DNA from 3 places in the Streptomyces sp. NPDC086077 genome. Region 2 is predicted to be linked to each of the others. Evidence: riboswitches for the same ligand, from Rfam matches in the RefSeq annotation. Region 2 holds a riboswitch; each other region holds the start of a gene.

Region 1 (10,085 bases), on a different contig from region 2:
CTGCTCCTGCGCCGCTCCCTGGCCCAGCACGGCAGGCAGCAGATCGTCTCCCTGAACTACTCCCCGCTGACCTGCGACATCCGCACGGCCGCCAAGCTGCTCGGCCGGCACATAGAGGAAATCTGCGAACGCACGGACAGCGTCCAGGTGGACATCGTGGGCCACAGCCTCGGCGGGCTGATCGCGCGCTACTACGTGCAGCGACTCGCCGGTGACACCCGCGTCCGCACCCTTGTCACGCTCGGTACGCCGCACTCCGGCACGCGGGTCGCGCCGCTGGCGAACGCACACCCCATTGTGCGCCAGATGCGCCCCGGCTCCGGCGTCCTCGACGAGCTGGCGCTGCCGACGCCCGGCTGCCGTACGCGGTTCGTGAGCTTCTGGAGCGACCTGGACCATCTGATGGACCCGCTGGAGGCGGCCTGCCTGGAGCATCCCGACCTGCTCTCGCAGAACGTCCGGGTCACCGGCATCGGCCACCTCGCGCTCCCCGTGCACCCCGCCGTCGCGTCCGGCATACGCCAGGCCCTCGACGGGACGTACCACGGCACCTCGGAGGACGCCCAGCCCACCGCCCACGACGGCGGTCTCACCGTGGCCTGACCATCCGCCGCCGGTCTCCGCCCAGTTGCCCGCGCGCCACTCATCGGCTTCGGCCGGCCATGCCCCGGCCACCTGACCACTGCGGGCGAACACAGCCAACTCAGCGCCTCGGCACAGCCATCGACATCGAACAATCTTCGAACACAGCCCCAAAGCCGTGCCCGCGGTCCCCCGAAACACGGCCGAATGCCCGTTTCCTGCGCGCGCGAAACCTGCAGAAGATTGTCGTGCCCGCGTACCGCCGGGTACAGTCGCCGCACTGCTCTGCCAGCCCCTGTTGTCGAGGCGAAAGAGAAGTTGGTGAACGACCGTCACCCGTCGGGGTCCATGACCACCCCGGCCCCGGCTTCCGAAGCCGCCTCGGCGCACTACGCGCCGTACGGCACCCAGGAAGCCCAGTACGGCGACTTCACCACATATGCCGCCTATCCCGCCAACGGATTTGACACCGGTGGCCACCCCGCTCCGAACGCCCCGACCGCCACCACGACCTTCGAGGCCGACCCCCTGTTCGGCGACCTCGCGGGAAGCGGTCACGGCACCGGCGCCCACGACGCCTCCCAGTGGCCCACCGGCGGCCATCACACGGTCACCTACGACCCGTACGCGGCAGAGCACCAGGCCGCCTACGACACCGGCGCCTACGACGCGACCACCTGGGCCGGCGGCGACCACCAACTCCCCCTCATCCCTCCGCAAGCCGGCTCGGTCGACGCCAGCGGTCAGTGGGACGCGAGCGCGTGGCTACAGCCCGAGCAAGGCGGCCCGGCCGACCGGACCCAGCAGTGGCAATGGGGCACGCAGGTCTTCGACACCGGCGCCTACGACGCCACGCAGTGGAACTCCGACGGCGGCCAGGCCAGCACCGGTCAGCCCCCTGAGAACTACGAGCAGCACACCGAGGCCTTCCACCACCAGGCCGAGTCGTTCCCCCGGCAGGCCGGATCGTTCGACCAGCACACCGGCGAATTCGACCAGCACACCGGCGAGTTCACCGAGCAGAACAACGACTTCGACCAGAGCGCCGTGCCCTTCGACCAGCTGGCGACAGCGACGTTCGAGCAGGTCGACCTCGGTGAAGCCGGCCACGGCGATCCCGACAGCTGTGGCGAGACGTCCGCGCCCCCCGTCCTCCTCGACGACCAGGAGGAGGTCACCCCCGTCCCGGGCGGCCGGGCGGCCGGGCGCAGCGGCTCCCGCTCCCGTCGCCGCACGCCCGCCAAGCGGTCCGCGCTGCTGACCGTCGCCGTGCCCTCGGCGTGTGTGATGGGCGTGGCGGGTATCGCCGCCGCCTCCGTAGGCACCTTCACCGGGGACGAGCAGGACGCCACCACGACGACGGCCGCGGACGCCCAGGCGGTGAAACCATCCGCCGCCAACAACCAGCTGGACACCCAGCTCACGAGCCTCACCGCTGAGGCGGACGACTTCGGCGACCGCGTCAGCCGCACGCAGGAGCGCATCGACCTCAAGGCGCAGCAGGCGGCCGAGAAGAAGCGGGCGGCGGAGGAGGCGGCCCGCAAGGAGCGGCTGCGCCCGAAGTTCGCACTGCCGGTCGCGCAGCACGGGCTCAGCGCCTACTACGGCCAGTCCGGCATCAACTGGATGTCCGTGCACACCGGCATCGATTTCCCCGTCGCGTACGGCACGACGGTGATGGCCGCGACGGACGGCACGGTCCGTACGGAGTACAACAGCGCGTACGGCAACATGATGATCGTGACGGCGATGGACGGCACGGAGACGTGGTACTGCCACCTCTCCAGCTACCAGGTCGCCTCCGGTACGACCGTCAAGGCCGGCGACGCGATCGCGTACTCCGGCAACTCCGGCAACTCGACCGGTCCGCACCTGCACTTCGAGGTGCGCCCCGGGGGCGGCGCGGCGATCGACCCGCTGTCCTGGCTGCGCAGCCACGGGATCGACCCCTCGTAACGCGCCCCGCGCGGACGGGCGGGGACTCCGTCACGGAACCCCCGGCCCGGGCCGTACGGCTACAGCTTCTCCACCGGCGCGTACCGCAGCAGCAACCGCTTCGGCTTAGTGTCCCCGAAGTCGATCGTCGCCTCGGCGTTCCCCCCCGTGCCCTTCACCGCGACGACGGTGCCGAGCCCGAACTGGTCGTGCGTGACCCGGTCCCCCACCGCCAGCGCGACCACCGGCTGTTCGGCCGTCCGCCGGGTGGCGAATCCCGACGCACCCGACGCCGAGGAGCGCGAGCGGGACGAGGACAGGGAGGCCGCCACGCCCGAGACCGGGCCCGCGGGGGCCGCCGTGGCACCCGTGCGCTTCCAGTCCAGGTGCGCCCCGGGGATCTCCTCCAGGAAGCGGGACGGCGGGTTGTACTGCGGCTGGCCCCAGGCGCTGCGCATCACCGACCGCGTGAGGTACAGCCGCTCCCGCGCGCGGGTGATGCCGACGTACGCGAGCCGCCGCTCCTCCTCCAGCTCCTTGGTCTGGCCGAGGGCGCGCATGTGCGGGAAGACGCCGTCCTCCATGCCGGTGAGGAAGACGACCGGGAACTCCAGGCCCTTGGCGGTGTGCAGGGTCATCAGCGTGATGACGCCGTCACCGTCCTCCTCGTCGGGGATCTGGTCGGAGTCGGCGACCAGCGCGACCTGCTCCAGGAAGTCGGCCAGGGTCCCCGCCTCGCCCTCCGCGCGCTCCTGCTCGAACTCCAGGGCGACGGCGGCGAGTTCCTGGAGGTTCTCGATCCGGGTCTCGTCCTGGGGGTCGGTGGAGGTCTGCAACTCGGAGAGGTAGCCCGTGCGTTCGAGCACGGCCTCCAGGATCGTCGCCGGGCCGGCGCCGGAGTCCACGATGGTGCGGAGGTCCTCCATCAGCGTGTTGAAGCGCTTGACGGCGTTCGTGGAGCGCGCGGCCATGCCGTACGCCTCGTCGACCCGCTTGAGCGCCTGGGGGAAGCTGATCTTCTCGCGCTGGGAGAGCGCGTCGATCATGGCTTCCGCGCGGTCGCCGATGCCCCGCTTGGGGACGTTGAGGATCCGGCGCAGCGGGACCGAGTCCTCAGGGTTGGCCAGGACGCGCAGGTAGGCCAGGACGTCCCTGACCTCCTTGCGCTCGTAGAAGCGGACGCCGCCGACAACCTTGTAGGGCAGACCGACGCGGATGAAGATCTCTTCGAAAACACGGGACTGGGCGTTCGTACGGTAGAAAACCGCGACGTCGCCCGCCTTCGCGTCGCCGGCGTCCGTGAGTCGGTCTATCTCGTCGGCGACGAACTGCGCCTCGTCGTGCTCGGTGTCGGCGACGTAGCCGGTGATGCGCGCGCCCGCGCCCGCGTTGGTCCACAGGTTCTTGGGGCGGCGGGACTCGTTGCGCTCGATGACGGCGTTGGCGGCGGTGAGGATCGTCTGGGTGGAGCGGTAGTTCTGCTCCAGCAGGATCGTCGTCGCGTTCGGGTAGTCCTCCTCGAACTGGAGGATGTTGCGGATGGTCGCGCCGCGGAAGGCGTAGATCGACTGGTCGGCGTCGCCCACCACGCACAGCTCGGCGGGCGGCAGGTCGTCCTGGCCGGGTGGTACGTCGACGTCCTCAGCGGCACGCTCGCCGGTGCCGACGAGCTCGCGCACGAGGGCGTACTGGGCGTGGTTGGTGTCCTGGTACTCGTCGACCAGGACGTGCCGGAAGCGGCGGCGGTAGTGCTCGGCGACGTCCGGGAAGGCGCGGAGCAGGTTGACCGTCGTCATGATCAGGTCGTCGAAGTCGAGGGCGTTCGCCTCGCGCAAACGTGACTGGTACAGCGCGTACGCCTGGGCGAGGGTCTTCTCGAAGCCGTCGGTGGCCTGGGCGGCGAAGTCCTCCTCGTCGATCAGCTCGTTCTTGAGGTTGCTGATCTTGGCGCTGAAGGACTTGGGCGGGAAGCGCTTGGGGTCGAGGTCCAGGTCGCGGCAGACCAGGGACATCAGGCGCTTGCTGTCGGCGGCGTCGTAGATCGAGAAGGACGAGGTGAAGCCGAGCTTCTTGGACTCCCGGCGCAGGATGCGCACGCAGGCGCTGTGGAAGGTCATCACCCACATCGCGTTCGCCCTGGGGCCGACCAGTTGCTCGACGCGCTCCTTCATCTCGCCCGCGGCCTTGTTGGTGAAGGTGATCGCGAGGATCTGGCCCGGGTGCACCCCGCGCTCGGCGAGGAGGTGGGCGATGCGGTGGGTCAGGACCCGCGTCTTGCCGGAGCCGGCGCCGGCGACGATGAGCAGCGGGGAGCCGGAGTGGACGACGGCGGCGCGCTGGTTGTCGTTCAGCCCCTCCAGGAGCACGGCGGCGTCCAGGGCGGGGCGCGGGGCGCCGTCGCGGTAGTAGGCGTCCCGGTCCGGGGGCACGTCGAACTTCCCGCCGAACAGATCGTCCGGAAGCGCATCCGGAGCGTGATCGTCCTCGGGCGGCGGCGGAGGCTCCTCGTGGGCCCGTGGGGCCTGGAGGTCCGCCAGGAAGCTGTCGTCAAAGAGGCTGCTCATCGCTCTCCGAGTCTAGGGCGCCCCACTGACAACCCGCTCCCGCCCCGAGAACATACCGGCCACGAAAGGCCGGCGATCTTGCGGAGGAGCCCGCGATCACGGCCCGGGAAGGCGGCCGGTGAAGGCGGGGGGCGCCAGCGGACCATCATGCGGGTCCCGGCCCGTTATCGCCCGGCACCGGCGCTGACCAGGCGCTCACCGTCCGAACACGGTCTCACGCGGGGCGTGACCACCGGCCGAAGGTCACGAAAATGTATCGGGCATATCGCCCACCAACCTTCACACGGACCACACGAGTTGGCTACCGTGCCGGACAGGCCGCACGACTCTTACCGGCGAACGTCGCCGGGCCGCGCGGCCTCCGCCGAGTCCGATGCGCCCAAGGCAGCCGGAGCCGGGGACCCACCGAACTTGGGGTGAATCGGCCCAAATCCCTTCCGGGGAGCGGACCGTAGGGCAACCCTTCCGAACCACCCGCCCGAACCCGACAGCTAACCCGGTAGGCGGCAGATGGAAGGAGTCGCCTCCTTTGGCGTCGCACCGCAAGTCGCGCCCCACCGGCGCGCGGGTGGCAGGCATACGCACACCGGCCCTCGCCACCGCTGCCCTGACCTCCGTGGCCCTGCTCTCCCAGACCGCCAACGCCGAGCCCTCGGCCGACGACAAGCCGAGCCTCGAGGAGGTCGAGAAGAAGGTCGGCGATCTCTACCGCCAGGCGGAGTCGGCGACCGAGAAGTACAACGCGGCCAAGGAGAAGACCTCGAAGCAGCGCAAGCGCGTCGACACTCTCCTGGACGACGTTGCCCAGCGCGCACAGAAGCTGAACGAGGCGCGTGAGGAGCTGGGGTCGTACGCCGCCGCCCAGTACCGCTCCGGGGCCTCCGTCCCCGACACCGCCACCTTCCTGCTCGCCGACTCCCCGCAGGACTACTTCGACCAGAACCAGCTGATGGGCCGTCTGACCAGCCGCCAGAAGAGCGCGGTCGACGAGTACTTCACCGAGCAGTCGGCGACGATGAAGAAGCGCCAGGAGGCCACTCGGAGTCTGGAGACGCTCACCGAGTCGCAGAGCGATCTGCAGTCGGGCCAAGGCCACCGTCCAGAAGAAGCTCGCCGACGCGCGGGCACTGCTGTCGGCTCTGACCGCCGAGGAGAAGGCCCGCCTCGCGGCGATCGAGAAGAAGAAGCAGGAGGAGGCCGAGCGCAAGGCCGCCGAGCTCGCCCGGCAGCAGGAGCAGCGGCGTCAGGAGGCGGCGCAGCGCGAGCGGGAGTCCTCGAACGCCGATACCTCGGCAGGCACGGGCGACGAGTCCGGCTCCGGAGACTCCGCGTCGGACTCCGGGTACGGCACCAAGGCGGAGAAGGCGCTCGCCTTCGCCCGCGCCCAGATCGGCAAGCCGTACGTCTGGGGTGCCACCGGCCCCGAGTCCTACGACTGCTCCGGCCTCACCCAGGCCGCCTGGAAGGCCGCCGGCGTCACCCTCCCGCGCACCACCTACGACCAGGTCGACGCCGGGACGACGGTCTCCGTCGCCGCCGCCCGGCCGGGCGACCTGGTCTTCTTCTACGACGACATCACCCACGTCGGCCTGTACATCGGCAACGGCATGATGATCCACGCCCCGAAGCCCGGCGCGTACGTCCGCGAGGAGTCCGTCTACTACGACGGCGAGTCCTCCATCCACAGCGTCGTCCGCCCGGCCTGACAAGGGCGCCGCGAGGCGGCCGGAGAGGCGATCGAAGGGCACGCGCGCGTGCGGCGGTTTCCGTGGCACGCGCGCGTGGGGCGGTGCGTCAGGTCCAGAGCACGGCGATGAAGACGTTCGCCGTGGTCAGTAGCCCCACCAGAGCGAACATGCCCTTGTCCACCTTCTCGTCGTCCCGTTTCACGTAGACGAGGCCGAGGATCACGATCAGCAGCGCCAGTTTCACGCCGATCTTGATGTTGTTGACGGGCTGGTCGTCCGCCTGGTTGAGGCCGACCAGGATCACGCCGGTGACCAGCATGGTCAGTGCGCCGTGCAGCATCGCCGGGACGAATCGCGCGGTGCCCTGGCCCATCGCCTTCATCTGGGTGAGGAAACCACCGAGGAGGGAGGCGATGCCGATGATGTGCAGGCCGACGAAGAGGTGGATGAGTACGTCCATGGGGCCGGAGCCTAATCAGGCAGTTCAGGGCCGCCCGACACCGGGCCGCCCATGGCACACAGGGCGACTGCATATATGCGCCATAGCACCCTCGCGCCTCCTCCCGCCCCGGAATCGCCGCATCGGTCATCGCACTGCGTGAAGGCGACGGCCGCGAATCGCGAGCTCGATCACATACGGTCACCCGCTGTTTCCCTCGCGTCACTTCCGCACAAGACGTCACCGTACCGACACGCCCGGGCTTAGCGTCCTCCACCAGGTGACCGGCTCCCCACCGCCGCCCTGGCCGGGGGCGGCAGCCGGGCACCACCGCCGAGAAGGTCCGGCGGTGCCCCGCATCCCCTGCGCGGGGCGCCGCCGGACGCGTCAGCCGCCCCGGAGCGGTCGTACGTCCACCCGGTGGCCGTACGGACCGGCGGTCGCCCGAGTCGTACGAAAGGACGTGCAGTCCACGTGGCAGCGCACCGCAAGCCCCGACCACGCTCGGCCCACGGCACCAGGGCCCGCACGGCGGCGACGATCGCCCTCGCGGGCGCGGCGACCGCCACGGGCCTCGACGGGACCGGCCACGCCGAGCCGCAGCTGACGCCGGCGCAGGTCAAGGCCAAGGTGGACAAGCTGTACCAGGAGGCGGAGGTCGCCACCGAGAAGTACAACGGCGTGCGGGAGGAGACCCGGGCGGCACAGAAGCGGCTGGGCAGCCTCCAGGACGAGGCGGCCCGCAAGGAGGACCGGCTCAACTCCGCCCGCGACGCCCTCGGTTCTTACGCGGCCGCCCAGTACCGGGACGGCGGCCTGGACCCCGCGCTGCAACTGGCGCTCTCCGACGACCCCGACCGGTATCTCGACGGCGCCGCCTTCGCCGAACGCGCCGGCGACCGGCAAGCGGCCGCCGTCACACGCGTCCGCCGGCAGCTGCGGGAGATCGAGCAACTGCGCGGCGCCACCCGCGTCGAACTGGCCTCGCTCCAGTCCCGGCAGGCCGAGCTCAACCGGCACAAGAAGACCGTCACCGGCAAGCTGGACGAGGCGCGGCAGTTACTGTCCCGGCTGACGGCCGAGGAGCGGGCGCGATTCGCGCAGGGCGACGGCACGGACCGCGCCTCGCGCGCCTCGACGGCCGGCCGGGACGCCCTCCAGGCCCCGGGCTCCGCCACCGCGGCGGCGCCCAACTCCCGTGCCGCCGCGGCCGTCTCGTACGCCTACCAGAAGCTCGGCAGCCCCTACGTCTGGGGCGCCACCGGCCCCGACGCCTTCGACTGCTCGGGCCTCATGCAGGCGGCGTACCGCTCCGCCGGGGTGGCCCTGCCCCGCACCACCTACGCCCAGATCGACGCCGGCCGCCGCGTCTCGCGCTCCGAACTTGCCCCCGGTGACCTGGTGTTCTTCTACTCCGGCATCAGCCACGTCGGCCTCTACGTCGGCAACGGCCAGATGATCCACGCGCCCAACCCCTCGGCCCCGGTGCGGCTGGCGCCGATCGACCAGATGCCGTTCGCCGGGGCGACCAGGGTCGTGTGACGCGCGCTCGTCACACCAGCCGACGGGCCGTCGCCCAGCGGGTCAGCTCGTGCCGGTTGGAGAGCTGGAGCTTGCGCAGCACCGCCGAGACGTGGGACTCGACGGTCTTCACCGAGATGTACAGCTGCTTGGCGATCTCCTTGTAGGCGTAGCCGCGGGCGATGAGCCGCAGGACCTCCCGCTCACGCTGGGTGAGTCGGTCCAGGTCCTCGTCGACAGGCGGGGCGTCGGTGGAGGCGAAGGCGTCGAGGACGAAGCCGGCGAGACGCGGTGAGAAGACCGCGTCGCCCTCCTGGACCCGGAAGACCGAGTCGACCAGGTCCGTGCCGGTGATCGTCTTCGTGACGTATCCCCGTGCGCCGCCGCGGATCACGCCGATCACGTCCTCGGCCGCGTCCGAGACGGACAAGGCCAGGAAACGGACCGGCTGCTCGGGGTCGGCCATCAACGGAGCGCAGCGGCGCAGCACTTCGACGCCGCCGCCGCCCGGCAGGTGCACGTCGAGGAGGACGACCTCGGGGCGGGTCGCGGTGATGACCGTGACCGCCTGGTCGACGTCCGCGGCCTCGCCGACGACCTCGACGCCGGTCTCGTCGGTCCGGCCGATCTCGGCCTGCACGCCCGTGCGGAACATCCGGTGGTCGTCGACGAGCACCACGCGCACGTGCCGCCCTCCCACACCGCCGCCCGGCGTCTGTGCGGGCTCGGCCGACTCCTCCGCTCCCGCCGTTCCGTTCGCCTCGGTCGGGTCGCTCATGACGTCTTCTCCGCCCTCTCCATCTCCAGCTCGACCTCCGTGCCACCGTCCGGCACCGCCCGCAGCCGGGCCGTACCGCCGTTGCGCTCCATGCGGCCGATGATCGATTCTCTGACGCCCATGCGGTCGGCGGGTATCGAGTCGAGGTCGAAGCCTGGACCGCGGTCCCGGACGGACACGAAGACCGTCTTTCCCTCGACCTCGGCGAAGACCTGCACGGCGCCGCCGTCGCCACCGTACTTGGCGGCGTTCACCATGGCCTCGCGCGCGGCCTGCATTTGTGCGCCGATCCTCTCGTCGAGCGGGCAGTCGCCGACCACGACGACCTCTATGGGGACGCCGTGCTTGTCCTCGATCTCCGCGGCGTTGCGCCGCACCGCGTCGGCGAGGGTGGTCGGCTCGTCGACCTCGTCCTTGCCGGTGCCCTCCGGTTTGTAGAGCCAGGTGCGCAGGTCGCGCTCCTGGGCTCGGGCCAGGCGGCGCACCTCGCCGGGGTTCTCCGCGTTGCGCTGTATCAGCGTCAGGGTGTGCAGCACCGAGTCGTGGACGTGGGCGGCGACCTCCGCGCGCTCCTGGGC
Region 2 (10,085 bases):
CCTTGTCGAGCTGCTCCAGGACGTGGTTGCGCAGACCGATGGCCTCCTCGACGCCCTTCATGCCGATGCCCTGCTCGGCGAGGCCGGGGATCGGGAAGGTGCGGGAGACCGCGCCGAGCGCGACGACCAGGTAGTCGAACGGCAGCTCGTACGCCTCGCCGACCAGCGGCGCGATCGTGGCGACCTTGCGGTCCTGGTCGATGGTGGTGACCCGGCCGGTGAGGACCTCCGCCTTGGGCAGCACGCGTCGCAGCGGGACGACGACGTGGCGCGGGGAGATGTTGCCGGCGGCGGTTTCGGGGAGGAAGGGCTGGTAGGTCATGTACGACCGGGGGTCGACGACCGTGACGGTCGCCTCGCCGTAGCGCATCTTCTTGAGAATGCGCCGAGCTGCGTACAGGCCTACGTACCCACCGCCTACTACGAGGATCCTGGGACGCTCCGTGGTGCTCATGCCATCGAGTATCCACCCACTCCCGAGGGGGAGCTCGTGCGCCCCTTCACAAGCACTTCCGGTGCCTGTGCTACACTCCCCGGCCCACGTGAGCCATCTCATGGTCACGATCGGGAACCGCGGCGCGATACGCCCCGTTGTCAATGCCGCGTGAGCTGCCTCTCTGCCCCTCGGGCCCCCTGCGAGCGGACGGGAGATCCCCGCGCGGGAAGCCTTTACGGCCCTCCATACACGGTCCATCTGAACATGTTCAAGACCCTGTTCACGCCTCGGATGGGTCAACCGACTGCTCTTCGTGCCTCCACCGGGCCGATTTCCTTGTGAAGAACTTCACGAACTTTCCCCGGCGGGTACCTCGAAGGTGTCGGCGACGAGACCGGAAGCCCCCTCCCGCAGCGCTCATACGCCGGTCGACCTGCTCGGCCGACAGCTACCGGGCGGTAGTGCGCCGCTCCCTCACCACCCCGCGAAAGCGCCCCGGACCCACGGCCGCACACCGCGTCACCCGGTCGGCCACACTCCATGCGAAATCGGCTGGAACTACACATAGCGTGCAGACATGATCACCTCACAGAGGGCCCTCATGCGGGCCACTTCGCGCATAATCTCGGTCGGCGCTGCCCTGGGTATCGCCCTCGGTGCGGGGGCGGTGACGGCCGCCTCCGCCGCGGCCGCCACGCCCGTCCACCACGTCGCCACGAAGGCCACGGCCGTCCAGTCGGTCTCGGCCCACCACCGCTACGGCGGCGGCGGCGACGAGGAGTGCAGCGGAGTCATCGTCCTCCTCTGCAACTGACGGTCGGCCCGCACGGGCCGGCACGAACGGCCCCGGTTCCTGTCCAAGAGGAACCGGGGCCGTTCCGCGTCGCCCGCCGCCTAGGCCGACGGCTCGGCCGCCGCGTGGAAGGCGATGCCGTCGAGGATGTCGTGCTCGCTGACGACGACCTCCTCGGCGCCGATCCGCTCCATGATCGACAACAGTACGAGGGCCCCCGCGGCGATCACGTCGACACGCCCGGGGTGCATGGACGCGACGGCGGCGCGCTCGGCGTGGGTGGAGTGCAGCAACCACTCGGTGATCTCGCGGACCCGGTCCCGGCCGATCCGGGAGTGGTGGATGCGGGCGGAGTCGTACTCGGCCAGGTCCAGGGCGATCGCCGCCACCGTGGTGACCGAACCCGCCAGCCCGACCAGCGTCCTGGCCTCGCGCAGCGGCACCGTCTTCTCGGCCAGGTCGAGAGCGGCCTCGATGTCCGCGCGCATCGCCGCGATCTGCTCCTCGGCCGGCGGGTCGGACACCACGCCGTCCCGGACCAGATGACGCTCGGTCATCCGGACACAGCCGACGTCGACCGAGCGGGCCGCGCGGACATGCTCCTCGCCGACGACGAACTCGGTCGAGCCGCCGCCGATGTCCACCACGAGATAGGGCCGGTGCACATCCGCGCGCCCCGTCAGCTCCCTGGTCGCGCCGACGAAGGAGAACTCGGCCTCCTCGTCGCCGGTGACGACCTCGGGCTCGACGCCGAGGATCTCCACCACCCCGCGCACGAACTCGTCCCGGTTCTCGGCGTCCCGGGAGGCGGAGGTGGCGACGAAACGGACCCGCTCGGCGCCGTGCTCCTTGATGACCCCGGCGTACTCACGGCAGGCCGCGAAGGTCCGCTCGAGCGCCTCGGGGGCCAGCCGTCCGGTGCGGTCGACGCCCTGGCCGAGCCGCACGATGGTCATCCGGCGGTCCAGGTCGGCCAGTTCACCGGTCGCCGGATCCACGTCGGCGACCAGGAGCCGGATGGAGTTCGTACCGCAGTCGATGGCGGCCACGCGCGTCACTTGCCGTCCTCCTCGTTCGCCACGGTCACGCACGCGCCCTTGCGCCACCACTCGGGCAGCATCGCCAGGGCCTCGTCGCCGAGCGGGTTGACGCCCGGTCCGGCGGCCAGGCTGTGCGCGACGAGCACGTGCAGGCACTTCACCCGGTCCGGCATGCCGCCCGCGCTCGGGAAGTTCTTCAGCTCCTCGATCTCGTCCCGGCGCCGGACGTAGTCCTCGTGCGCGGCGCGGTACGCGGAGGCCAGTTCCGGGTCGGTCTCCAGCCGGGCCGTCATCTCCTTCATGACGCCCTCGGCCTCCAGCGTGCCGATGGCCGACGAGGCCCGCGGGCACGTCAGGTAGTAGAGCGTCGGGAAGGGTGTGCCGTCGGGCAGCCGGGGGGCCGTCTCCACGACGTCCGGCTGCCCGCACGGGCACCGGTGCGCGATCGCGCGCAGTCCGCGCGGCGGCCGCCCGAGCTGCTGCTTGAAGGCCTCGACGTCGGCGTCGGTGGGCTCGGTGCGCGGGGTGGGCGGCGGGGGCGTTTCCATACCTGTCTCTCTATACGTTCACCGGCCGGAGGCGTCCGGCTAATGGTGGGCGGCGTCGGACTTGTCGACCCCGTCCCAGACGTTCGCGTACCAGGGGCGGTCGGTCGTGCCCTGGTCGGTGCGCGACTGCCGGGCCGCGTCCGGGTCGATCACGACGTAGCCGGTCTCGCCCGGCATCACGTAGTGCAGCCGCTGCCGGATCTGCTGCTCCGCGTACGCGTCGTCCTGCCAGCGTGCCTTGAGGTCGCGCAGTTCCTCGACCCGCGCCTCGGCCCGCTGCTTCTGCTCCCGCAGGTCGGCGATCTCGGCGCGCTGGGCGACGTACTGCCTTATCGGATAGGCGAGCGCGACGACCAGTGAGCAGACGACGAGGGCGAGCAGGGCCGCGCGGCCGGTCAGCCGGGAGCGGCGGGCCTGGCGGCGGGTCTGGGAGCGGTAGACACGGGCCGCGGTCTGCTCGCCCAGCAGCCTGAGCCTGGTCGCGGTGGAGAAACGGTCCCGTTCCTTCACGGCCATCTGGCTCTCGCCTCCCCATGCCTGCGTGATGCACACGCGCGTACGTCCCCGCACACGGTACGGGACCGGGTGCGGGGACGTACGGACGACGCTTCCTACGAGGGCGTCGCTCAGCCCTTGAAGCGGGGGAAGGCGCTGCGGCCGGCGTACACCGCGGCGTCGTCGAGGATCTCCTCGATGCGCAGCAGCTGGTTGTACTTGGCCACGCGCTCGGAGCGGGCCGGGGCGCCGGTCTTGATCTGACCGCAGTTGGTGGCGACGGCGAGGTCGGCGATGGTGACGTCCTCGGTCTCGCCGGAGCGGTGCGACATCATGCACTTGAAGCCGCTGCGCTGGGCGAGCTCGACGGCGTCCAGGGTCTCGGTCAGGGAGCCGATCTGGTTGACCTTGACCAGCAGGGCGTTGGCGGCGCCTTCCTCGATACCGCGGGCCAGGCGCTCCGGGTTGGTGACGAACAGGTCGTCGCCGACGAGCTGGACCTTGTCACCGAGCTTCTCGGTGATGGTCTTCCAGCCCTCCCAGTCGTCCTCGAACAGCGGGTCCTCGATGGAGACGAGCGGGTACGCGTCGACGAGCTCCGCGTAGTACTCGGTCATCTCGGCGGCCGTGCGGTCCTTGCCCTCGAAGGTGTAGACGCCGTCCTTGTAGAACTCGGACGCGGCCACGTCGAGGGCGAGGGCGATCTGCTCGCCGGGGGTGTAGCCGGCCTCGTTGATGGCCTCCAGGATGAGGTCGAGGGCCTCACGGTTGGAGCCGAGGTTCGGGGCGAAGCCGCCCTCGTCGCCGAGGCCGGTGGCCAGGCCCTTGCCCTTCAGCACCTTCTTGAGGGTGTGGTAGACCTCGGTGCCCCAGCGCAGGGCCTCGGAGAAGGACTCCGCGCCGATCGGGGCGATCATGAACTCCTGGATGTCCACGTTGGAGTCGGCGTGCGAGCCGCCGTTCAGGATGTTCATCATCGGCACCGGCAGCAGGTGCGCGTTGGGGCCGCCCAGGTAGCGGAAGAGCGGCAGGTCGCTGGCCTCGGAGGCGGCGTGCGCGACGGCGAGCGAGACGCCGAGGATGGCGTTGGCGCCGAGGGAGCCCTTGTTGTCGGTGGCGTCCAGGTCGAACATCGCCTGGTCGATCAGGCGCTGCTCGGTGGCGTCGTAGCCGACGAGCTCCGGGCCGATCTGCTCGATGACGGCCAGGACGGCCTTCTCGACGCCCTTGCCGAGGTAGCGGTTGGGGTCGCCGTCGCGGAGCTCGATGGCCTCGAAGGCGCCGGTGGAAGCGCCGGACGGAACGGCGGCACGACCCGTGCTGCCGTCGTCGAGGCCGACCTCGACCTCGACCGTGGGGTTGCCTCGGGAGTCCAGGATTTCCCGGGCTACGACGACGTCGATGGACGGCACGAGCATCTCCTTCGTGGATGTGACGCTATTGAGCAGGACCGCGGCGGCTCTGCGAGACGAGCCTAACCGGCTCCGTGCGATCGGCCAGCCGGTCGCCCATCTCGTGGACGGAACCGAGAGTAAATTGTTTCCGAACGAAACAAAGACGGGGGTGCACCGCGCGGGAAGCGGGACACGAAAAGCCCCGCCCCGGTGCGTACGGGGGAGGACGCACCGGGGCGGGGAGCCCGTGGGGACGGGGGTGACCCTCACGGGAGCCTCTGGGGCCTCCGGCGGGTCGGCGGCGAACCGTTCTACTTCAGGTGCAGCTGCTGACCCGGGAAGATGAGGTCGGCGTCCTCGACGATGTCCTTGTTCAGCTGGAACAGCTTCTCCCAGCCGCCCTTGACGTCCTTCTCGGCGGCGATGGTGCTGAGGGTGTCACCCTCGACCACCTCGTACTCGCCGTCGCCCTTCTTCACCTTGTCGCCGGTCGGCGTGGTGACCGTCTCCTTCGCGGCCGGACGCTCCGCGGAACGCGAGGCCGGCTGCTCCTCGGTCGCGCGCGTGCCGGTGTCGGTGCTCTGCGACTCGTTCGCGGCGGAGCCGCCGGCGTAGGCGGCGTTCGACAGGCCCGTGCCGCAGACGGGCCAGGCGCCCTTGCCCTGACCCGCGAGCACCTTCTCGGCGATCTGGATCTGCTGCTCCTTGGAGGCCTGGTCGGCCGTGCCGGCGAACTGCGATCCGCCGTACGCGGCCCAGGTCGAGGCGGAGAACTGCAGACCGCCGTAGTAACCGTTGCCGGTGTTGATGGACCAGTTGCCACCGGACTCGCACTGGGCGACGGCGTCCCACTCGGAGGCCGTGGCGGCGGAGGCGCTGCCGGCCGCCATCAGCGGGGCGGCGACGGCGGCGGCACCGGTGACGCCGACCGCGGCGATGGCGCGAACGGTCTTGGACGAACGACGGTGCTTGCCCTTGCTGGAAAACAGCATGGTTGATCCCCTCACCGACGCCTGCGAGGTGAGCTGTCGGGTTCGGGCCGGTTGAGTTGCCCGGCCACACCTCCGTGGGAGGCGTGGCTTCACCCCAAGCCGGTTCCGGCGCTGAGTCTCCTCAACCGCCGGGCCCGGCACTTACCTTGGGTCCCCCGCTCCTGCCTACGGCGCTTTACGCGACGACTGTTCCCGGGCGGCCGCTGGCAGGATTCGGCGTTGCGGCAACCGGGGCTCGTGTTGGCGAGCGGTCATGACCGTAGACAGGCGATCGACGGAATTTCAAAGACGATCAGGGCTTCTGAGACTCATCCCACACTTTCGCCAAATCGGACATTCGGCTCGAAGTGTGACGCGAACTCCCGTTGTTCCCGGGCCGTTTCCCGCACCTACCTGCCGGCCGACTCCGCGCCTACGTCCAGCGTCTGACCGGGGAAGATGTGGTGGGGGTCGCCGCCGACGGCTTCCTTGTTGACGACATACAGCGCGGCCCATCCTCCTTGCACGCCATGGGAGTCGGCGATGCTCCAGAGCGTGTCGCCGTCCCGGACCGTGTAGGCCTCGTCGCCGGCCGCACGGGCGGCAGCACCGTCCCGCGAGGCGTGGCGCCCGGCCGACCCGCCGGCGCGGTCGCCGCCCTCCTCGGCGCTGCTTCCCCGGTGCTTGCCGGTGCCGAGGACACCCGCGTCCGTGAGGCTCGAGGTGCTCGGCGCACTCGAAGGCACGCCGGAGGACGGGGAACTTGAGGAGGATTCGCCCGATTCGGGGGTTTCGCTGGAGCCGGGCGAGGTCGGGTCACCGACATCCGGGGAGCCGGCGTCGCCGGACGGAGTGGATTCGCCGGATTGCGTGGGATTCGCCGAGTTCGTGGGGCTGGTGGAATCCGAGGGCGCGGCGGACCCGTGGGACCCGTCGGCGCCCTTGGAGCTGCCGGACCCGTTCGCGTCGTCGTCCCGGCCCGTGTCGTCGGCGCGGGCGCTGCCGGACGAGTTGGACAATCCGAGCGAGCGGGACAGACTGCCCGAATCGCTGGATCTCGTGTGGGACGGCGTACTGGACGCGTCACCGGCCACACCCGTGTCGACCGCGGCCGACTCGGAGTCCACGTCGAGCCCCACCAGCGGGCCGCAGGTCGCCCACGCGCCGACGCCCTGGTCCGCGAGAACCTTCTCGGCGACGGCGATCTGCTGCGAACGGCTGGCCTGGTCCGCGCTCGCGGCGTAGGTGAGGCCGCCGTGCTTCTCCCAGTCCTGCTGGGAGAGTTGCAGCCCGCCGTAGTAGCCGTTGCCCGTGTCGGCGCTCCAGGAGCCGCCGGTCTCGCACTCCGCGACGCGGTCCCAGGTCGTCCCGCTTGCCGCGCTCGCACCGGAGGCGGCAAGGAGGGGGATGGCGATGGCGGAGCCGGTCACACCGGCGGCGACGACGAGTGCGGGCGCCTGGCGGGGGCGACGGTGACGACCGTTCCCGGAGAGCATGCGGGGACCTTTCGCGTGACGGCGGGGACCTGCGCGGCCGGTGAAGCCGGGAGGCCGCGCTGATGGGTGAACGTATAGGCAGACGATCACTTGTCACAAGTTAATGCCGCACAGATCACGTGAAGATCACATAGTTGAAAGTGCGTCACGTTTCCCGCACGGGCGTGAACTCCACCGGCAGCGTCCGCAGTCCCCGCATGATGAGCCCGCCCCGCCACCGCAGTTCGCCCGGATCCACCGCGAGCCGCAGGTCCGGGAGACGGGTGAGGAGAGTGGCGAGCGCGGTCCGGCCCTCCAGGCGGGCCAGGGGCGCGCCGAGACAGTAGTGGAGGCCGTGGCCGTAGCCGAGGTGCTGGTTGTCGTGGCGGGCGAGGTCGAGGGTGTCCGGGTCCGCGAACCGCTCCGGATCCCGGTCCGCGGCGGCGAGTACGACGAGGACGGGGTCGCCGGGTGCGACGTCCTGACCGCCGATGGTGAGCGGCTCGGTGGCGAAGCGCCAGGTGGCGAGCTCGACGGGACCGTCGTAGCGCAGGAGTTCCTCGACGCCGGTCTCCAGCAGGGCGCGTTCGCCGCGCGCCAACGACCCTTGGAGGAGGGCGCGTTGGCGCGGGTGGGTGAGAAGGGCGAAGGTGCCGTTGCCGATGAGGTTCACGGTCGTCTCGAAACCGGCGAACAGGAGGATGAACGCCATCGCCGCCGCCTCGTTCTCGGTGAGGTGCTCGCCGTGGTCGGAGGCGCGGATGAGGCCGGAGATGAGGTCCTCGGCGGGCCCTGGCTCGGCGGGGAGGGACTCGCGCTTGCGGTGGATGAGGTCCGCGAGATAGCCCCGCATCTTCTTCACGGACCGCGCGACCCCGCCCCGCGGTCCTCCGCCGTGCCGGATCATCATGCCCGCCCAGTCCCGGAAGTCGTCCTGGTCCTCGCGGGGGACGCCGAGCAGGTCGCAGATGGCGTAGATGGGGAGCGGGAAGGCGAAGTCGTGGATGAGGTCGGCGGAGCCGTCGCGGGCGAACCGGGCGATGAGGTCGTCGGTGAGCTCCTGCACGCGCGGTGCGAACTCGGCCACGCGGCGCGGGGTGAACGCCTTCGAGACCAGCCGCCGCAAACGGGTGTGGTCCGGCGGATCGATGTTGAGCAGATGCGTCATCAACTCGGCCTTGCGCTCGCCGGGGATACCGGTCTTCCCCTTGGCGTGCGCGGGCTCGTCGTGGTGCGCCGGGTTCTTGGACAGCCGCTGGTCGGCGAGGGCCTGCTTGGCGTCGGCGTAACGGGTGACCAGCCAGGCCTCCACCCCGCTGGGCAGCCTGGTCCGGTGCACGGGCGCGTGCTCGCGCAGCCAGGCGTAGGCGGGGTAGGGGTCGGTCGCGAACTCCCAGGTGAAGAGTTCGGGCGCCGGGGTGGGGGCGGGCGCGTCCATGTCGGGGTGGTGCTGGTCGGTCACTCCCTGACGGTATCCGGCGGCGCCGTCCTCGTGCCGCGCGGGCGCCGGCCGCCCGCAGCGGCGCCTCCTTGAGCAGCTCCAACTCCCCTGCCGCTCCGGCCCCCACACCTCGGGCCCGCCCGTTCGGGCAACGACCCTAGGCTTCGGCCCCCTCGGCCGCGCGCACCGCGTCCCGGTAGGCGCGGGCCGCCGCGCGCAGGGCCGCCTCCGGGTCCGCGCCCTCCGCCTCGGCGCGTATCGCCAGCGTCAGCAGCTCGTACCCGACGCCCTCGCCCGCCGGCAGGGGCACGTCCAGGCCCGCCGTGCGTACCCGGGACGCCAGCTTCGCCGCGAGGGCCAGGCCGGGCTGGTGCAGCGGGATGCCCTCGGTCACCGAGGTCCGCTGCTTCTCCTCGGCCTTGGTGCGCAGCCAGTGCTCCTTGACCTCCTCGGGGGTGGCGGCGCTCTCCTCCCCGAAGACGTGCGGGTGGCGGTGGACGAGCTTGGCGACGATGGTGCCCGCGACGTCGTCGATGGAGAACGGGGCGTCGGGGTCCTCCTCCGCGATCCGGGCGTGGAAGACCACCTGGAGCAGCACGTCGCCCAGCTCCTCCCGGAGCTCGTCGCGGTCGCCCTCCTCGATCGCCTCGACGAGTTCGTACGCCTCCTCGATGCCGTACTTCACCAGGCCCTGGTGGGTCTGCCGGGACGACCAGGGGCACTCGGCGCGGATGCGGTCCATGACCTGGACGAGGTCGAGGAGGCGGGCGCCGGGCAGGTCGTAGGAGGCGGGGAGCAGCTCCAGCTCCGGCATGTGGAAGCGCCCGCTGCCGGCGAGCCGCGCCAGGCCGTCCGTGAGGGCCGGCTCGCCCTCGCCGGTGGCGACGACGACCACCGTCCGCCCGCCGGCGCACGCGTCGACCAGTTCCTCGGCGGTCGGGGCGGCCTCCTCCACCGATATGCCCGCCTCCCGCAGATACGGCAGCTGCGGGTGGGCCCCGTCGGCGCACAGCACGCGGTCGGCGGCGTGCAGCGCCTGCCACGCGGGCCAGGAGAGCAGGCCGGGGGCCACACGGTGGCTGGTGGTGAGCAGGACGATGCGGCCGGTCTCCGGGGGCGTGGGGGCACTGCGCCCGGCGTCGGGAGCGCTGTCGAAGCTGGTTGCGTTCACGATCCGAACGTAACCCACGCCGCCGACAGGCCCGTGAGCCGCCCGCGGGCGGCCGTCCGCGGGCGGTTGTCCGCCGCCCCCGGCGACAGGCCCTCTAGGCGGGCTGCTGCCCGGCGGTGATCTCCCGTACCCACGGCGTCTTCGCGTCCACCCGGCTGCTCTTCTGGACGTCCCAGCTGCCGTAGCGCGGGTTGAGGTCGACGTTCAGCTTCTCGGAGGCGTCCGAGAGGGCCTTCCAGAAGGCGGGCTGGCTGGTGTCGGTGCCGAGCTTCGCGGCGAGCTTCTGGGCCTCCAGCTGGAGGCGGAGGTTCTCCTCCAGGC
Region 3 (10,085 bases), on a different contig from region 2:
GGCCGGGGCAGGATCGGCTGCGGCGTCGGGATCGACGCGTTGGCGTCACCCATCTGCGCGTAGGCGATCATTCCGCCCTTGATCACGAGGTGCGGCTTGACCCCGAAGAACGCGGGGTCCCAGAGCACGAGGTCGGCGAGCTTGCCGGTCTCGACAGAACCGATCTCCCGTGAGAGGCCCTGCGCGAGCGCCGGGTTGATCGTGTATTTGGCGACATAGCGACGTACTCGGTGGTTGTCCGCGCCGCCGTCCCCGGGCAGCGCGCCCCTGCGCCGCTTCATCACGTGGGCCGTCTGCCAGGTCCGCATGATCACTTCGCCCACCCGGCCCATGGCCTGGGAGTCGGACGAGATGATCGAGATGGCACCCAGGTCGTGCAGTATGTCCTCGGCGCCGATCGTCGAGGGCCGGATGCGCGACTCGGCGAAGGCCAGGTCCTCGGGCACCGCCGGGTTCAGGTGGTGGCACACCATCAGCATGTCGAGGTGTTCCTCGGCGGTGTTGACGGTGTAGGGCCGGGTCGGGTTGGTGGAGCTCGGGAGCACGTACGACTCGGAGACCACGGACATGATGTCCGGCGCGTGCCCGCCGCCCGCGCCCTCGGTGTGGTAGGCGTGGATTCCGCGTCCGCCGATCGCGGCGAGGGTGTCGGCGACGAAGCCGGCCTCGTTGAGGGTGTCGGTGTGGATGGCGACCTGGATGCCTGTGCGGTCGGCCACCGTGAGGGAGGCGTCGATCGCGGCCGGCGTCGCGCCCCAGTCCTCGTGGATCTTCAGGCCGAGCGCGCCGCCCCGGATCTGCGACAGCATCGCGTCGTGCGAGACGGTGTTGCCCTTGCCGAGCAGACCGAAGTTGAGGGGATATTGCTCCATCGACTCCAGCATCCGGGCCAGGTGCCAGGGGCCCGGCGTCACGGTGGTCGCCTTGGAGCCCTCCGCGGGCCCGGTGCCGCCGCCGACGAGGGTGGTGATGCCGGAGGCGAGCGCCTCGTCGGCGATCTGCGGGCAGATCAGATGGACGTGCGCGTCGATGGCGCCCGCCGTCAGGATCCGCCCGTTGCCCGCGACGACCTCGGTCTCCGGTCCGATGACCAGTGCCGGATGCACCCCGTCCATCGTGTCCGGGTTGCCCGCCTTGCCGATCCCGGCGATCCGGCCGTCGCGGACACCGACGTCGGCCTTGACGACCCCCCAGTGGTCGACGATCACGGCGCCCGTGATGACGGTGTCCGGCGCGCCCTCCGCGCGCGTCACACGCGACTGCCCCATGGACTCGCGGATGACCTTGCCACCGCCGAACACCGCCTCGTCACCGGCGAGTCCGGGCCCGCCGCTGCGGTCCTCCTCGATCTCGATCAGCAGATCGGTGTCGGCGAGCCGGATGCGGTCACCGGTCGTCGGGCCGAACAGGTCGGCGTAGGCGGCACGCGAGATCTCAGGCATCGAGGGCACCTCCCGTCTCCCCGCGCAGTCCGGGCACCACGCGGGCACCGGCGAGCGGGACGAGTTCGACGTCGACCGGGATGCCGGGCTCGAAGCGCACGGCGGTACCGGCGGCGACGTTGAGCCGCTTGCCGCGCGCCGCGGCGCGGTCGAACTCCAGGCCGGGGTTGGCCTCGGCGAAGTGGTAGTGGGAGCCGACCTGGACGGGTCGGTCGGCGGCGTTGAGCACGGTGAGCCGGGTGACCTCGCGACCCTGGTTGTACGCAATGGGGCCGTCGGCGAAGTGGATCTCTCCTGGGATCATCGAGGCCGCCTCACACGATCGGGTCGTGGACGGTGACGAGTTTGGTGCCGTCCGGGAAGGTCGCCTCGACCTGCACGTCGTGGATCATCTCGGGGATGCCCTCCATGACGTCGTCACGGTTGAGCAGTTCGCGTCCGGAGGCCATGAGTTCGGCGACCGTGCGGCCGTCACGTGCGCCTTCGAGGATGTGCGAGGTGATGAGGGCGACAGCCTCGGGGTGATTCAGCCTCAGCCCGCGGGCGCGGCGCTTCTCCGCCACGTCGGCCGCCACATGGATCAGCAGCCGCTCCTGCTCGTGCGGGGTAAGTTGCACGTCCCACCTCACCTCCTCGCCCCGGACCGTGCGGGGCCCGGCTGCCGCGGCCACCGGCAAGGTCCCCGATGGCGTGGAGGGGCAGGCTAGTCGGCACGCGTTTCGCGCACGTTAACCAAGCTGTGACCCACGGGTCGCGGCCCCCTCGCCCCGCATGCTCGTCAGCGCCCGCAGTCCGTCACGGAGGACCTCGACGGGCACGGGTCCGAAAAGGGACTGCTGTGCGAGGAAGCCCATCACCGAGGCGATCATCGTGCGGGCCACGTCGTCCGGGGTGACGTCCGCATCCATCATCCCGACGCTCTGGTAGCTCTCCACGATCCGCGCCCAGGCCCCGCGCACCGAGCCGTAGCCCTCGCGCAGCACGGCCGCCAGTTCCTCGTTGCGCAGCGTCTCCGCCCACACCTGGATGACGAGTCGCGGAAAGGCGGGCCGCCCGTCGACCGTCAGGTTCTCCCGGGCGGCGAGCGTCCGGCCGAGGACCGCCGCGACGAGCTCGTCCGGCGGCGCGGGCGGGCTCTGCCGGGCGGCCTCCGCGAAGGCCTGGTGGACCGACCCGAGCACCTCGCCGACGATCGCGGCGATCAGTTCCTCCATGCCGCTGAAGTCGCGGTAGACGGCACCCTGGGGGTCCTCACCGGCGACTGGTGGGCCGAGGCCGCCGCCCTCGGGCTGTCGACGCTGCCGGTGAGCAGCGCGGTCGCCGGGCTCGCCGCGCTCCTGGGCCATGCCGGGATCGGCATCTCCGCGGGCACGCTGATGCTGGTCGGCAACCCGTTCTCCGGGGCGGGGTCGGCGCCGCAGATGCTGCCCGAGCCGGCCGGGGCGATCGGCCAGTGGCTGCCGCCGGGCGCGGGGACGACGCTGCTGCGCTCGGTGTCGTACTTCGACGGCGCGGCGGCGCTCGGCCCGGCGCTGACCCTGATCTGGTGGGCCGCGATCGGGCTCGGCGCGGTGCTGCTGGGCAGCGCTCTGAAGTCCCGCACCGGGGTGGCGAAGCGGTCCGTGGCCGAGCGGGAGCCCGCACCGGCGGGCTGACCCGAGCCGGCCGTGCGCCCCGCTGTGGCGGACGGGGCGCACGGCCTCTTCACGCTGCCCGGCCCGCGGGTGATGGCCGGTCAGCGGGTGCTGTGCGAGCCCGTCGAGGGTCAGTCCGGTGTTCTGGGCATCCGGGGCGTCAAGTCGGCGGGGCTGCGCACCCGGCTCGGCGAGATGCCGCCTGATCCACCGGGTCGTCCCGCACCGCAAGGACGTGCGGGGCCTCTTCGAGCATCTCGACCCGGCGTGCGACGGCGACACGTATCGTGGACTGCGCGCCGCTCAGGCGCTGGTGCGCAGGGCCGTCGAACCGCGCGACGCACTCGCGCCGATGCACCGGCGGGGCGAGAGCGAACTCCCCGCACGCATCCTCGCGCGGGCGCTGCGCGTGCTGGACGGTGAACGCCGCGCGGCGCGTGTCCCCGTTGCACCGCGCTCCGACAGTTGCGGCAAGGGCTGATCCACCCGCCGTCGCCCCGGACCGCCGGGAGTCATGACGGAACGTGCGGGCGGGAGTTGAAACGGACCAAAAGGACTACCGCCGTCCGGATGACCTTCACCTCCTGTCTCGGGGCCCTTGCGGTTGCGCAACGAGGGCTGCTTCGGGGCGGAATGAGTCCTTCCATCGCTGGTCCGGGGTCGCGTGGCGCCCTTGACACCCGTTCGCACAGGAGGCTGTCCACCCGAACGGGTGAGTGGTGAGTAACGCCACAAATCCCCGGTTGCGTTGGGATTTTCGGACTTCCGTGAGTCAAGATCCCTGACTGACGACAAGCCCCCGCCGCCGCGGCGGGGCGGTCCGGGCGGACGCCGAGTCCTGCCGCCGCCCGGATGACCGGTCGACAGGAGTGGATCGGCAGGAGTGGAGGACCCGAGCACGACGGGTCGCCGGAGCGCAATCTCCGAGCGTCCCTTGGGGTGAAGCCGTGGCAACGCGGCCGGGCGACTTCGCCAGCCCGAATCCGACAGGTCATCCTTCACAGGCGGCTGACGAAGGGTTGCGCATGACCGCGCTCAATCGTGTCCCGTCGCTGATGGCCCGCGCTGGTACGGCCTCGGCCCTCACCCTCGCCGCGGTGGGCGGCTCCGTCGTTGCTCCGGGCTTCGCCTCGGAGGCGGCGGCCGCCACGCCGGCGACGAAGGCACTCCAGATCGCCGCCTCGAAGAAGGGCTCCCCGTACAGGTGGGGCGCCACCGGGCCGCGCAGGTTCGACTGCTCCGGGCTGACGTTGTACTCGTTCAAGAAGGCGGGCAAGAAGCTGCCCCGCACGGCCGCCCAGCAGTACAACAAGACCCGCCACGTCGGCGCCAAGAGCCGCAAGGCCGGTGACCTCGTGTTCTTCCACTCGGGGTCGAACGTGTACCACGTGGGGATCTACGCCGGGAAGGGGAAGATCTGGCACGCCCCGAAGACCGGGGACGTGGTGAGGCTCCAGAAGATCTGGACCAAGAGCGTCTGGTACGGCCGGGTGAAGTGACCCCCGGGTGGCGGTGGCGGCGCCCGGAGGGGACGCCGCCACCCCGCCCGTGACACAGCCAGTGGTCGAGACGGTCCAGCAGCAGGGCCACCGCCGGGAACCACACCAGGCCAGGGCCACGATGATCAGCGCCGGCAGCAGAGTGCGCGGCAGTGCCGGGGCGCCTGCCGGGAGAAACTGCGGCAGCAGGCCGAGGAAGGCCTTCGGCGCCTTGGGGTTCAGGGCGTTGGTGACGAACCCCTGGCGCAGCGGGTGCACGGCGGCCGGGGTCGGCTCCCCGCCAGCGGCGCTACGGGGCCGCCGTACGGCCCACGGTGCCCGGAGCCCGAGAAGGAGCACGGGGGCGCGGCCGGCCAGCTGGAGGGCCCGCAACAGCGCGGGCACGGCGAGGACGGCCGCGACGCCGGCCACGGCCGGCGCGGTGTGCCGCAGCAGCCCGCCCGCGATCCCCGGCGCGCACGCCACGCCGGCCCGGCGGGAGATCAACGCGTTGCGTACGACGACGGCGAGGTCCGCGCCCGGCATGGCGACCACGTCCTCGGCGGCGGAGGCTCGCGGCTGCCGCCGGCGGCGCCGGCCGGGCAGCCGCTGATCAGGATGGCGCCGGACCACCCGGCCCGGCAGGAGGTGGAGGCGGCGCTGGCACGCGCCGGGGCGGCACCCTCCGTACTGGTCGCCACACCCGGGTACGCCGTAGTGGGCGCGCTCGTGGGCGCGGGGCTCGGGGTGGCGGTCGTACCGGAGATGGTGGCGCACACGGCGGTCACGCCGCTGGGGATGCGCCCGCTGTCGGGGGGCGAGCCCGCGCCGCATGATCTCGGTCGCCCACCGCACCGTCGGGACGACCCCGACGGCGGACGTCTTCCGCGCCCTTCTCCGCGGCGCCTTCGCCCGGGCCCAGCAGCCCCGCCCGACCTGGCGCCACCCCACGACGGACCCGGCGACACCGGGTCACCGCCCCGCCCGCTCCGGCACGGCGGCTCGCCCCCGGTGGGCTACGGCTCCTGTCGGCCCGCCAGACGGGCCGGGCGCACCGGTACCGTCCAGGGCAGCTCGATGGAGACCGTCTTGCCGCCCTCGCGGGTCGGGCGGACTCTGAGGCGGCCGCCGCACTCGGCGGTGAGCCAGCGGATGATGACCATGCCGCGGCCGTTGTCCTGCTGAACGGCGGCCGGGAGCCGCTTGGGAAAGCGCGGGTGACTGTCGGTCACCCCGATGCGGAGTTGCTCGTCGCGGTCGAGCTGCATCGCGACCGTGAAGGTGGGTGACTGACCGAGGGTGTGCTGGACGGCGTTGGTGGCGAGTTCGGAGATGATGAGCCTGATCGTGTCGGCCACCTCGGTCTCCGGTGGCAGGCCCCAATCCGCCAGGGTGCTGACCACGTAGGTACGGGCGGTGGAGACCGAGGCGGGATCGCTCGGCAGAGTGACGGATGCTTCCAGATGGTCTGCCATGGCGACGTCGTCCCTTTCCCACGGGACCGCAGTCCGGCACGGAGCGGATGGTTCGAGTACGGTCCCGACTGGTGCTTCTTCGCCAGACTGCCACTCAAAGCCCGGTAGCGGTGGCGATCCACCAAGATATGCATATATCTGTCGCTCGAAGCGGTGAACTCTGCGACGGCAGAGCGTATTTGGGCGACTCGGAAGGAGTAAGGAGTAGCCCATGCAGCACGGTCCCGCGGTGCGCCGCCGGAAACTGGGCGCCGAATTGCGCACGCTGCGAGGCCGCGCGGGCCTCACAAGCGGTGAGGCGGCCCGGCTGGTGGGATGGCACCAGTCGAAAGTGAGCCGGATCGAGACCGGCGCCAGCGGCGTGAAACCGGCCGATGTGCGGTTACTCCTGGATGCCTACGGGGTTGACGACGCCCAACTCGGGGATCTTCTACTGGCGTTGGCGGGCTCCGGCGACGGCCACGGCCGTGACCACTGGTGGCACGCCTACAAGGGGGTGTTGCCGCCCACCTATCGGGACTTCATCAGTCTGGAGTCGCAGGCCGGCGCCATGCGCACACTGGAGACCTCCGTCGTCCCGGGTCTGCTCCAGACCGCCGAGTACGCCCGCGCCGTGACCCGCGCCGCGGTCGAGGGCCTGGACGAGAGCCGCCTGGACGCCCTGGTGGAGGTACGTCTGGCCAGGCAGGACGTGCTGCGTTCGCACCCCCCGCTGGTGCTGAGCGCGGTGCTCGACGAGGCGGTGCTGCGCCGGGAGGTCGGTGGCCCGGAGGTGATGGCGCGCCAGCTGGAGCGGCTGATGGAGGCCGCCCGCCTGCCCCAGGTGCGGCTCCAGGTGCTGCCCTTCGCCGCGGGGGCGCACATCGGCATCACCGGCCCTTTCGTTATCTTCTCATTTTCGAGCACTTCTGATCTGGATGTTGTGGTTCTAGACCACTTGACGAGTAGCCTCTACCTCGAAAGGAAAGAAGACGTAGAGGCCTACACCGAGGCCTTCAACGCCCTTCAGTTCCACGCCCTTTCGCCCGAGGAATCGTTGGACTACATCGCCGGGATAGGTGACGGCGCGTAAGGAGGCACCATGACCGCACTGCCTCGGAACGTACCTTCCAGCACGCAACTGCTCGGTGTGCACTGGCTGCGCAGCAGCTACAGCACCGGCGCCAACAACTGCGTCGAGACAGCCCGGCCGGCCCTGGGCCCGTGGGCCGGTCTGCTCGCCGTACGCGACTCCAAGGACCCGGTCGGACCCGCGCTGCTCTTCTCCCCCGAGAGCTGGGCGGGGTTCACGGCTCATCTCTGACAGGTCCTGCCGGCTTTCGCATTCGCCCACCCTGATCGGGCCGGATCACTTCTGATCAGTTCCGAACAGCGCGAGGCACGGCCGTGGTCCGCCGACTCATGGTCGCGTGTCGCCGATGACTCGTACAGCGCGTTCGATCTGGTCCCCGGAGAGGTCCGCGCGGGCCGTCAGCCGGAGCCGGGAGATGCCGTCGGGCACGGAGGGAGGTCGGAAGCAGCCCACGGCGAGCCCCTCGGCCCGGCAGTCGGCCGCCCAGCGCACGGCGCTCTCCGGGGACGGCGCGCGCACGGAGACGACCGCGGCGTCCGGCCGTACCGCCGCCAGGCCCAGGGCCGTCAGCCGGGTGTGCAGTTCGCCCGCCACCGCGCGAGCCCGCGCCGCCCGTTCCGGCTCACCGCGTAGCAGCCGCAGCGCCGCCAGCGCCGCACCCGCGGCGGCGGGAGCCAGACCGGTGTCGAAGATGAACGTCCGGGCCGCGTTCACCAGATGGTCGATCACCCGGGCCGGGCCGAGCACCGCGCCCCCCTGGCTGCCCAGCGACTTCGACAGCGTGACCGTGACGACCACGTCGTCCGCGCCCGCCAGCCCCGCCGCGTAGGGCGCCCCCCGGCCGCCGTCGCCGAGCACCCCGAGGCCGTGCGCGTCGTCCACGACCAGCCCCGCGCCACTGTCCCGGCACACCTGCGCCAGAGCGGTGAGGGGGGCCTGGTCCCCGTCCACCGAGAAGACCGTGTCGGACACGGCGACCGCCGGTCCGTCATGCGTGTGCAGCGCCTTGCGCACCGCCTCCGGGTCGGCGTGCGCGACGACCTGCGTGGCGCCCCGGGCCAGTCGGCAGCCGTCGATGAGCGAGGCGTGGTTGCCCGCGTCGGAGACGATCAGCGAGCCGTGCGGCGCCAGCGCGGTGACCGCGGCGAGGTTGGCGGCGTAACCGGAGGAGAAGACGAGCGCCGCCTCGAAGCCGCAGAAGCCGGCCAGCTCGCGTTCGAGTTCCGTGTGCAGTGCGGTGGTGCCGGTGACCAGGCGGGAGCCGGTCGCCCCGCCGCCCCACGTCCGCGCCGCCCGCGCGGCGCCCTCGACGACCTCGGGATGGCGGGCCAGACCCAGGTAGTCGTTGCTCGCCAGGTCCAGCAGCGGAGAGTCGGCGGGGCGGGGACGCAGGGTCCGTACGAGTCCGGCGCCCCGGCGCAACTCCGCCTGCTCGTCGATCCAGCCGAACGCCATGGGGTCCGTCCTCCGGTGTTTTTGTAGGCAGTGAACAGACACTAGCGGGACCCACCGGGGCTCAGGGTGTGGCAATACCCACACGTCGAACACGCGGGGTTGTGCGAAGTCTCCTCTTGGCCGGAAGCGGTGCGTTAGGACAGGATCACTTTCATGGACCTGCTGAACACGCTGGTGGACAAGGGGCTTCGGCGCGAGACGCCGACCCGCGAGGAAGCACTGGCCGTCCTCGCCACTTCCGACGACGACCTGCTCGATGTGGTGGCCGCGGCCGGCAAGGTGCGCCGCCACTGGTTCGGCCGAAGGGTGAAGCTCAACTACCTGGTCAACCTCAAGTCGGGCCTGTGCCCGGAGGACTGCTCGTACTGCTCCCAACGGCTCGGCTCCAAGGCCGGGATCCTCAAGTACACCTGGCTGAAGCCCGGCGAGGCCTCCGAGGCCGCCGCCGCGGGACTCGCGGGCGGTGCCAAGCGGGTCTGTCTCGTGGCCAGCGGGCGCGGGCCGACCGACCGGGACGTCGACCGGGTCTCCGAGACGATCAGGACGATCAAGGAGCAGAACGAGGGCGTCGAGGTGTGCGCCTGCCTCGGTCTGCTCTCCGACGGCCAGGCGGAGCGGCTGCGCGAGGCCGGCGCCGACGCCTACAACCACAACCTCAACACGTCCGAGGGCACGTACGCGGACATCACGACCACGCACACCTACGCCGACCGTGTCGAGACCGTGCAGAAGGCGCACGCGGCCGGCTTGTCGGCCTGCTCCGGTCTGATCGCGGGCATGGGCGAGTCGGACGAGGACCTGGTCGACGTCGTCTTCTCGCTGCGCGAGCTGGACCCGGACTCGGTGCCGGTCAACTTCCTGATCCCGTTCGAGGGCACGCCGCTCGCCAAGGAGTGGCACCTCACCCCGCAGCGCTGTCTGCGGATCCTCGCGATGGTGCGGTTCGTGTGCCCGGACGTCGAGGTGCGCATCGCGGGTGGCCGCGAGGTCCATCTGCGCACGATGCAGCCTCTCGCCCTGCACCTGGCCAACTCCGTCTTCCTGGGCGACTACCTCACCAGCGAGGGCCAGGCGGGCAAGGCTGACCTGGAGATGATCGCCGACGCCGGGTTCGAGGTGGAGGGCGCCGATCAGGTGACGCTGCCGGAGCACCGGGTGGGCAGGGGCTGCGGCTCGCACGAGGGAGCGGCGGGCGGCGGCTGCGGCTCGCCCAGCAGTGCGGAAGGCGCCGGCCGCGAGTCGCACGCGGACGCCGGGTGCGGGTCCCGCGAGGGCGGGGGCTGCGGGTCCCACGAGGGCGCGGGGGTCTGCGGTTCCGCGCCTGTCCCTCAGGCCACCGAGGCGCGTACGGACCTGGTCGCCGTACGTCGCCGGGGTGCCGGAACGGACCTCGCGCCCAATGCCTGACCTGCCCCTTCCGGAGCTGCTGGACCTCGACCGGCGGCACGTCTGGCATCCGTACGGCCCCATGCCCGGCCGGCAGGAACCGCTCGTCGTGGAGTCGGCGAGCGGAATCCGGCTGCGGCTCG

The links. A riboswitch is a leader RNA that binds a small molecule or an ion and turns the genes downstream of it on or off. The one in region 2 is predicted to bind cyclic di-AMP.
Region 1: it holds a riboswitch for cyclic di-AMP, as region 2 does, so the genes downstream of both, AB0O67_RS04340 (NlpC/P60 family protein) here and AB0O67_RS16445 (transglycosylase family protein) in region 2, are expected to answer to the same signal.
Region 3: it holds a riboswitch for cyclic di-AMP, as region 2 does, so the genes downstream of both, AB0O67_RS02670 (C40 family peptidase) here and AB0O67_RS16445 (transglycosylase family protein) in region 2, are expected to answer to the same signal.

Annotation. Positions count from the first base shown of each region.
Region 1 is NZ_JBFBJT010000008.1:74,078-84,162, reverse strand. It holds gene AB0O67_RS04355 (alpha/beta fold hydrolase) at 1-603, shown strand, start outside; gene AB0O67_RS04350 (M23 family metallopeptidase) at 904-2,538, shown strand; gene pcrA (DNA helicase PcrA) at 2,598-5,081, opposite strand; cyclic di-AMP (ydaO/yuaA leader) riboswitch at 5,448-5,603, shown strand; partial or broken gene AB0O67_RS04340 (NlpC/P60 family protein) at 5,611-6,787, shown strand; gene AB0O67_RS04335 (hypothetical protein) at 6,876-7,229, opposite strand; gene AB0O67_RS04330 (NlpC/P60 family protein) at 7,683-8,750, shown strand; gene AB0O67_RS04325 (response regulator transcription factor) at 8,761-9,507, opposite strand; gene AB0O67_RS04320 (PspC domain-containing protein) at 9,504-10,085, opposite strand, start outside.
Region 2 is NZ_JBFBJT010000048.1:26,962-37,046, forward strand. It holds gene AB0O67_RS16415 (NAD(P)/FAD-dependent oxidoreductase) at 1-454, opposite strand, end outside; gene AB0O67_RS16420 (hypothetical protein) at 1,014-1,250, shown strand; gene AB0O67_RS16425 (Ppx/GppA phosphatase family protein) at 1,331-2,287, opposite strand; gene AB0O67_RS16430 (DUF501 domain-containing protein) at 2,284-2,817, opposite strand; gene AB0O67_RS16435 (septum formation initiator family protein) at 2,857-3,333, opposite strand; gene eno (phosphopyruvate hydratase) at 3,444-4,724, opposite strand; gene AB0O67_RS16445 (transglycosylase family protein) at 5,018-5,698, opposite strand; cyclic di-AMP (ydaO/yuaA leader) riboswitch at 5,702-5,881, opposite strand; gene AB0O67_RS16450 (transglycosylase family protein) at 6,088-7,173, opposite strand; gene AB0O67_RS16455 (cytochrome P450) at 7,319-8,590, opposite strand; gene AB0O67_RS16460 (nucleoside triphosphate pyrophosphohydrolase) at 8,751-9,764, opposite strand; gene AB0O67_RS16465 (SurA N-terminal domain-containing protein) at 9,859-10,085, opposite strand, start outside.
Region 3 is NZ_JBFBJT010000005.1:53,391-63,475, reverse strand. It holds gene AB0O67_RS02700 (urease subunit alpha) at 1-1,442, opposite strand, end outside; gene AB0O67_RS02695 (urease subunit beta) at 1,435-1,746, opposite strand; gene AB0O67_RS02690 (urease subunit gamma) at 1,757-2,059, opposite strand; gene AB0O67_RS02685 (TetR family transcriptional regulator C-terminal domain-containing protein) at 2,171-2,656, opposite strand; partial or broken gene AB0O67_RS02680 (ABC transporter permease) at 2,684-3,097, shown strand; gene AB0O67_RS02675 (hypothetical protein) at 3,279-3,557, shown strand; cyclic di-AMP (ydaO/yuaA leader) riboswitch at 3,896-4,098, shown strand; gene AB0O67_RS02670 (C40 family peptidase) at 4,102-4,575, shown strand; partial or broken gene AB0O67_RS02665 (LysE family transporter) at 4,631-5,100, opposite strand; partial or broken gene AB0O67_RS02660 (LysR substrate-binding domain-containing protein) at 4,999-5,325, shown strand; gene AB0O67_RS02655 (ATP-binding protein) at 5,571-6,029, opposite strand; gene AB0O67_RS02650 (helix-turn-helix transcriptional regulator) at 6,241-7,101, shown strand; gene AB0O67_RS02645 (DUF397 domain-containing protein) at 7,111-7,332, shown strand; gene AB0O67_RS02640 (8-amino-7-oxononanoate synthase) at 7,429-8,556, opposite strand; gene bioB (biotin synthase BioB) at 8,710-9,963, shown strand; gene AB0O67_RS02630 (adenosylmethionine--8-amino-7-oxononanoate transaminase) at 9,956-10,085, shown strand, end outside.